2 regions of the Vibrio celticus genome follow, and region 1 is predicted to be linked to the other one. Evidence: riboswitches for the same ligand, from Rfam matches in the RefSeq annotation. Region 1 holds a riboswitch; the other holds the start of a gene.
What was found. Region 1 has a riboswitch for thiamine pyrophosphate ahead of thiC (phosphomethylpyrimidine synthase ThiC). Riboswitches for the same ligand answer to the same signal wherever they lie in the genome.

Region 1 (4,282 bases):
ACAAGGCAAGTATGTTTACGACCTAACGGCAGAGCCTTCAACCGCTGAAATCGTGACGGGGTTTGAGACTAATATTCTAGGCTTTAATGGTCAGATTCCAGCGCCAACGATTCGGTGTCGCCAGGGGGAGAAGGTAACAATCCGTTTTACCAACAAGCTATCAGAACCGACGACTATTCATTGGCACGGTTTAAGGATTCCTATCGGAATGGATGGAGTACCTTTCTTAAGCCAACCACCGATCATGCCTGGTGAAACATTTATTTATGAATTTACGCCACCAGATGCTGGTACGTTTTGGTATCACCCACATATGAATAGCGTTAAACAGCTTGGTATGGGCTTGGTTGGTCTTATTATCGTAGAGGAGAGTATCCCAGTGCCGTTTGATGAAGAACACGCACTGATGCTTAAGCATTGGCATATAGATAAGAAAGGCCAATGGAAAGATCTAATGATCCCACGACTCAGTGCCCGTATGGGTACGCCAGGAGAGTGGAGTAGCGTTAATGGAATACATGAGCCTGCCTATCAGTTAAAACAACATGCAACGACCAGGCTGCGTATCGCAAATGTCGATAATACGATCACTTACCCTATTGCTGTCGAAGGGGCAGAGGCATGGGTGATTGCCATTGATGGTAACCCTGTAAAAACGCCTTATAAACTGACTCAACATAAAATTGGCCCAGGGATGCGAGTGGATATTGGATTGATAGCACCCAAAGCCGGTGGGCGAGTGAGCGTCCTTCAAATGAAAGGACGCTTTCCTTTCTCTTTGTGTGAGTTCGAGGTTGTAGATTCAACCCTTGTTGAGAATCGCTCTCTACCTTCTTTACCCCTTAATCCTGTGACCAACTTAGATTTGGTTAATGCAGAAGAAATTGACTTTTTATTTGAATGGGAAGGGGCGGTTTCTCCAGTATCCAAAGATGGAAAATCTATGCCTAAGTTTTGGCTAACTAATAAACGAGCATGGGAGGGGATGAGCAAAGATAATATCCCTGAACCTTTGGCGACTTTAGATCTGGGAAAAACCTATATATTCGATCTAAAGAACGTCACTCAATACCATCATCCTATCCATATTCATGGACATACTTTTACAGTACTCGAACTTGACGGGAAGAAAGTTGAAGAACCTTTCCATACCGATACAGTGTTACTTGGAAAAAATGGCCGAGCTAAAGCTGCATTTGTAGCCGACAACCCTGGCCGCTGGATGTATCACTGTCATGTTATAGAACACATGAAAACGGGTTTGATGGGATATATTGAAGTTAAGTGACACCTGTAACGTTTAATATTTGCGCATGCATTCTTAGTTTCTACCCTCGCTTTTATCGGCGTTAAAGCTAGAATATAGGGATTATTGTTTGGGAGGATTCATGGGTCAGTTATCTATTCTAGGTTTTATCGCCATCGGTGGCGCGTTTGGTGCTTGTTCACGTTACTTGATTTCAGAGTTATGCGTTGTGATGTTAGGGCGTGGTTTTCCTTACGGTACGCTGACTGTTAACGTAATTGGCTCTCTGATTATGGGATTGCTCATCGCCGCGTTTGAAAATGAGATGGTTGCGACGGAGCCGTGGAGACAAATTATCGGTCTTGGTTTCCTTGGAGCCCTGACGACATTTTCTACGTTTTCGATGGATAACGTGCTTCTTATGCAGCAGGGTGCGTTTTTCAAGATGGGGCTCAATGTACTGCTCAATGTGGTTCTCAGTATTTCAGCCGCATGGATCGGCTTCCAACTTCTGATAAAGTCTTAAAACTTTCTTACGATTTGTTAACAACTCGACTTGGTTTATCCAAGCCGTTTTTATATACTCGATCGTACTTGTCGGAGTGCCATATGGCTGAGACCGTTAACTCGGGATCCGTTGAACCTGATCAGGCTAATACCTGCGAAGGGAACAAGAGTAGATATCTAACTAGAATCCTTCTAGAGATCTATCTCCAGATCACAACTGCATTTTCTTGCTGTGATCCCTCTTGTAGCATCTTATCCGTCAAGCATTTTTATCCCTATAAATAATGGCTAAAAGCCAAGGAAAAATGCTATGTCGAGTCGTAAACAAGCAAGACTGGAAGCGAAGAATTTCATTGATTCTTTATCCGTGCAACCTTATCCAAATTCAAAAAAAGCTTACATCCACGGATCTCGCGAGGACATTCAAGTCCCTGTACGAGAAATATCACTAGCAGATAGCCTTGTTGGTGGTACCAAAAAAGATCCTGTATTCGAACCTAATGCGCCAATTCATGTATACGACACCTCTGGTGTTTATACTGACCCTATGCACGAAATTGACCTTTACAGTGGCCTTCCTAAGTTACGAGAGCAATGGATTGAAGAGCGTGGTGATACAGAACTGTTAGACGATGTAAGTTCTGTCTACACCAAAGAGCGTTTAGAAGATGAAACTCTAGACGACCTTCGTTACGGTAATCTGCCTAGAATTCGTCGCGCCACTGGCGATCAATGTGTTACTCAGCTGCACTATGCTCGTCAGGGAACTATTACTCCTGAGATGGAGTACATTGCGATACGTGAGAACATGGGACGTCAGAAGTTTGCTGATGAGCAGCTGAACCACCAACACCCTGGCCATAACTTTGGCGCAAACCTGCCGAAAGAAATCACCCCTGAGTTCGTGCGTAAAGAAGTCGCTGAAGGCCGAGCTATCATCCCGTCGAACATTAACCACCCTGAATCCGAGCCGATGATTATTGGCCGAAACTTCTTAGTTAAAGTGAACGCCAATATCGGTAACTCTTCAGTAAGTTCTTCGATTGAAGAAGAAGTTGAGAAGTTAGTATGGTCAACTCGCTGGGGTGGAGATACCGTGATGGACCTTTCTACCGGTCGTAATATTCACGAGACTCGCGAATGGATCTTACGTAATAGCCCAGTACCAATTGGTACGGTTCCTATGTATCAAGCGCTTGAAAAAGTGAATGGCGTTGCGGAAGACCTTAACTGGGAAGTGATGCGCGATACTTTGATTGAACAAGCAGAGCAGGGTGTTGATTACTTTACTATCCACGCAGGCTTATTGCTTCGCTACGTTCCTATGACCGCTAAACGTGTGACTGGTATTGTCTCTCGTGGCGGCTCTATCATCGCTAAATGGTGTCTTGCTCATCACCAAGAAAGCTTCCTTTATACCCACTTCCGTGAGATCTGTGAGATCTGTGCGAAGTACGATGTCGCTCTGTCATTAGGTGACGGTCTACGTCCAGGTTCGATTGCTGATGCCAATGATGAAGCTCAATTCTCCGAATTACGTACTTTGGGTGAGTTGACTAAGGTTGCTTGGGAATACGACGTGCAAGTGATCATTGAAGGTCCTGGACATGTGCCAATGCACTTAATTAAAGAGAACATGGACGAGCAGTTAGAGCACTGTCATGAAGCACCGTTCTATACATTAGGTCCATTGACTACCGATATTGCCCCTGGTTATGACCACATTACCTCTGGAATTGGCGCGGCCATGATTGGTTGGTACGGCTGTGCGATGCTCTGTTATGTAACCCCTAAAGAGCATCTAGGCTTACCAAACAAAGAAGATGTGAAGACTGGCCTGATTACTTACAAGCTGGCTGCACACGCTGCAGACTTGGCTAAAGGACATCCGGGTGCACAAATCCGAGATAACGCTTTATCAAAGGCACGTTTTGAATTCCGTTGGGAAGACCAATTTAACCTAGCTCTTGACCCGGAAACTGCGCGCTCTTTCCATGATGAAACCTTACCGCAAGAGTCGGGGAAGGTTGCTCACTTCTGCTCAATGTGTGGCCCTAAATTCTGTTCAATGAAGATCTCTCAAGAAGTTCGAGAGTACGCGAAAGACACTGAACAAGTGGCTGCTGATCAGGCTATAGAAATTAAGATGCTTGATAATCCGTTGGAAGGGATGCGTCAGAAATCACAAGAGTTCCGTGATACTGGCTCTGAACTTTATCACCCAGCAGTAGGCGCAAAAGAAGCTCAATTAGAGGAATAATGACAGTGAAGATTCTTATCCCATCTCAAAATATTGAGCTAACGGGAGAGGTGCAAAGCTGTCTATTAGTTGCTAAGCGACAAGGCTTGGCAACCGATGCAGTTGAGTTGGGTATAAGCCCAACTCAATGCTTCTCCATCGTTGATGCTCAGCAAGCGTTATCTATTGGTTTTGCTCATGATGTTGATTCATTGGCGGAGTGTCGCTCAAGTGAGCTTGATCATATCGTTGATTACAGTCATTCAGTGGCGCTAGCTGATATCCGCTGT
Region 2 (4,282 bases), on a different replicon from region 1:
GCAAAGTGGCCGTGGGCGAATGTGTCGTAATTCCGGTAACCACAGCGCATGCGTTTAAGGCGGATGAGGCGGCGCGGTTTATTGTCGCGGATATGGCGGAGTTGCCGCAGCACTTGTTGGAGCATGAGCTCTCGGTTTTCACGATAACGCCACCTTTGATGAGCTTCTTGTTGTTTGTTGAGAAGCAGCTGGAATATCAGGTCGATAGCGGTATTGAGTCATCAATCGTGGATGTGTTTTCACTGCTGTTAGAGCAACAACAAGTGAGCAAGAACATCGATCCTCGAATCCGGGCGGTACAAAGACTGATCGCGGATAATTACACGCAGCCGTTATCCATTTCACAACTTGCAGAAACGGCCTGTTTGAGCCCCACTCAATTTAAAAAACGCTTCAAAGAGTGCCTGGGCATCAGTGCGCTTAAATACATCACTCGCTATCGTATGGAGAAAGCCCAAGCCTTGTTAACTCATACTGATTTACCGGTTCAATTGATTGCTGAAAATGTGGGTTATAGTGATGTTTCTGCTTTCAGTCGTCGCTTCTCTCAGCACTTTGGAATGTCCCCAAGGGCGTTTCTAGGCTCAATGAAAGAGAGTCTTTAGAAACAACAATAGCGTCCTTTCGGCAAACTAACTTTTATCAATCTTCACTATTATCTATTTCAGAACTGAAAATTAGGTAATAGAAATGAATCTTACCATCAATCGCGTTAACGAATTCCAAACAGGCACTTTAGCCATCTTCTTTGCTTCCATTTTATGGGGCACGACAGGCACCGCCGCAAGTTTTGCTCCTGATCTAAGCCCATTAGCGATTGGTGCTTTCTCTATGGGGGTCGGCGGCCTAATGCAAGCGGGCTTAGCGTATCGAAAAATCCTACTCGCCTTCGATAAACTTTTGCAGAACAAGAAGCTGTTGGCAGTGAGCGCTTTGGCTTTGGCGATCTATCCTTTAGCTTTCTATTCTTCAATGAAATTATCAGGCGTGGCGATTGGTACCGTGGTTTCGATTGCAACCGCACCTTTCTTTTCGGCATTGTTAGAGTGTCTGATTAGCAAAAAGAATAATATCAACAAACGTTGGTTCACTAGCTTTGCGATTGGTGTGGTGGGTATTGGGTTGTTGGTGTTTTCAGAATCTTCATCTACGAATGAGTCAGGTGATGATCTCAAGCTGTTGGGTATTGCTTTAGGTTTGCTAGCAGGGTTGTGTTACGCCATTTATTCTTGGGCGACAAAAGCACTGATAGACAAGGACATTGAGTCTCAAGCGGCGATGGGCAGTATTTTTGGCCTTGGTGCGATGCTGTTGCTACCAACGCTCTGGTTTACGGGGGAGAACCTGTTTTCCTCGCAGATTAACGTATTAGTCATCAGTTATCTGACGTTAATTCCACAATGCTTGGGCTATATCGCGTTCAGTTTTGGTTTACGCCACGTGACCGCGAGTAGCGCCAATCTGCTGACTCTGTTTGAACCAGTAGTTGCAGCGGTGCTTGCCGTCTGCGTTGTCGGTGAGCTGATTCCTTTTATAGGTTGGCTAGGTATGTTTCTGATTGTGCTGTGCTTGTTGATACAGTCGAAGCCAGCTAAAGGAACGTTATAAGTATTTGTTTTGTAATGCCTAATTGAAATTTATTCATGCGTAATTCTTATAATTGAATAAAATCAGTATCTCAGTTGTGAGAGTGCTGTTACTATCGCTATCAATAGTCGGGGGGCATATACCTTATTTGGTGTTTGCTGAGATCGTTAGTCGAGACCCGTTGAACCTGATTCAGTTAACACTGGCGTAGGGAACTATAAGCACTCGATCTACGTCTGCACTCATGAAGACTGTTCATGAATCTATTGCGACTTCTCCTTCGATCGGTGTTCGTTCTCCTACGTCTTGTAAGATAGTAGGAGCGACAATGACACACAGTTCTATTTCAAAAGATTTAACACCAAAAACCTCAGTTTCACAGCACTCTGCTGATGGTTCGATTCGAACGAACACTCCGATTGTATTGACGATCGCTGGCTCAGACAGTGGCGGCGGTGCGGGTATTCAAGCTGATATTAAAGCTATGTCTGCTACAGGTAGTTTTGCTTGTTCGGTAATTACCGCGATCACTTCTCAGAACACGCAAGGCGTTTCCGCCATTTTTCCTATTCCACTCGACCATGTTGCCAGTCAGTTAGATGCGGTTTTTACTGATCTGAATATCGTGGCAGTAAAAGTCGGCATGTTGGCTGATTCGCAAATCATCAAAGTCGTCGCTGACAAAATTAAGCAGTACCAACCTAAGCATCTTGTGATTGACCCTGTAATGGTCGCGACAAGTGGTGACCTTCTCTTAGAAAACTCGGCTATCACCACGCTAAAGCAAGAACTGATTCCGCTGGCAGACATCATTACTCCTAACTTGCCAGAAGGCGCGGCATTAACAGGCAAGCCAGTACCTGAAAGCGAAGCTGAAATGCAGGGCATGATTGAAGACTTACGTGCTTTGGGGGCGAAAGCGGTACTCCTAAAAGGCGGCCACTTAGAGAAGGATGAGAACAGTAACGACCTACTGATTCTCCCGACGACGTCTGCCTTGATTAGCGCGAAGCGTTTCCCGACTAAAAACACCCATGGCACGGGCTGTACGCTTTCATCTGCCATTGCTTCTTTCTTGGCTCAGGGCAACACGCTGGCAGAAGCTGTTGACCTAGGCAAACAATACATTTCTCGCGCGATTGCTCACGCTGATGAGTTACAAGTCGGTCAAGGTCATGGCCCGGTAAATCACTTCTTCGCTGGACACGGTAATGTCCGTTAATACGGTTGGTGTTCAGCTCAGCAATGCCTCCTTACGTTATAACGACAGCGAGCACGCGACTTTGTCTGGGTTGTCGCTTAGCTTAAACGCAGGTAAGTGGACGGTATTGTTGGGTCGAAGTGGCTGCGGAAAAACTACGGTATTGCGTTATCTGGCAGGCTTGCTGGACGACAAGGTGGAGTGGCAGGGTACATTGGCAACGTCCGATGAATTGCCTTTAACGGACCGCATCGCTTACATGGCACAGCAAGACTTGTTACTGCCATGGCTATCGGTTATCGACAATGTATGCCTGAGTCATCGCTTTCAAAATCCAGTTTCTGATAAAGAACAGCAAACCAACCAAGCACTAGAGCTGTTAGCTGCAGTTGGTTTGGCTGATTATGCGAATGCGATGCCGGATCAGTTGTCTGGTGGCATGCGCCAGCGTGTTGCTTTGGCTCGCACCTTAATGCAAGACAAGCCAGTCGTGCTGATGGATGAGCCGTTCTCTGCGCTGGATGCGGTAACAAGACACAAGCTGCAAAGTTTAGCGTGTGAACTGCTAAAAGGTAAAACCGTTGTGTTGATCACCCATGATCCACAAGAAGCGGTGCGCTTGGCGGATAATTTGTATGTGTTGCAAGGCACACCTGCGAATGCTCAGTCTTTATCTGTGCCTCTCACATCAACACCACGAGTGTTAGACGGTGAATGCGCTGAGTTACAACAAGCGATCTTAGATCAGTTGGAGCGTGACTATGAATGATCTAACGCGAAGCGAAGTTGGGGCTCGTTCAACCGACATACAGGCTAGCACTGAACGCCCTCGTCAGATGAATCCCGTTATGCGTTTGATGATCAGCAGTGCTGTGATTCTCGGTTTATGGCAAATGGTGGTCGTTATCTTCGAGATGCCGAGCTTCATTCTGCCAGCGCCTGCAGAAGTCTTTATTAAGCTAATCGAACGTTACGATGTGTTACTCAAACATACATGGGTGACTGCGCAAGAGATCTTACTTGGCTTGCTACTCGGTTTGTCGATGGGGCTATTTTTCGCCCTGCAGATGTTGATGTTCGAACCACTAAAACGCTGGCTGTTACCTATCTTAATCGCTAGTCAAGCGATCCCTGTGTTTGCGATTGCGCCAGTATTGATGCTGTGGCTTGGTTATGGCATCGCCTCAAAAGTGGTGATGGCGGCGATCATTATCTTCTTCCCTGTGACCACATGTTGCTACGACGGCTTACGTAATACACCGACAGGCTATCTCGATCTTGCCAAAACGATGGGCGCATCGAAATGGCAATTACTGCGTTATATCCAACTGCCTGCTGCGCTGCCAACATTAGCGTCTGGCATTCGTGTAGCGGTGGTTATTGCCCCAATTGGCGCGGTCGTCGGGGAGTGGGTGGGTTCGAGTGAAGGGCTGGGTTACCTAATGCTACAGGCCAACGCGCGAATGATCATTGATGAGATGTTTGCGGCCTTGT

Region 2: it holds a riboswitch for thiamine pyrophosphate, as region 1 does, so the genes downstream of both, thiD (bifunctional hydroxymethylpyrimidine kinase/phosphomethylpyrimidine kinase) here and thiC (phosphomethylpyrimidine synthase ThiC) in region 1, are expected to answer to the same signal.

The regions. Positions count from the first base shown of each region.
Region 1 covers NZ_AP025463.1:31,457-35,738, forward strand. The annotation lists gene OCV19_RS00145 (multicopper oxidase family protein) at 1-1,288, shown strand, start outside; gene crcB (fluoride efflux transporter CrcB) at 1,389-1,772, shown strand; TPP riboswitch at 1,835-1,933, shown strand; gene thiC (phosphomethylpyrimidine synthase ThiC) at 2,064-4,013, shown strand; gene OCV19_RS00160 (thiamine phosphate synthase) at 4,013-4,282, shown strand, end outside.
Region 2 covers NZ_AP025464.1:884,779-889,060, reverse strand. The annotation lists gene OCV19_RS19925 (helix-turn-helix domain-containing protein) at 1-605, shown strand, start outside; gene OCV19_RS19920 (DMT family transporter) at 691-1,608, shown strand; TPP riboswitch at 1,707-1,818, shown strand; gene thiD (bifunctional hydroxymethylpyrimidine kinase/phosphomethylpyrimidine kinase) at 1,916-2,809, shown strand; gene OCV19_RS19910 (ABC transporter ATP-binding protein) at 2,799-3,557, shown strand; gene OCV19_RS19905 (ABC transporter permease) at 3,550-4,282, shown strand, end outside.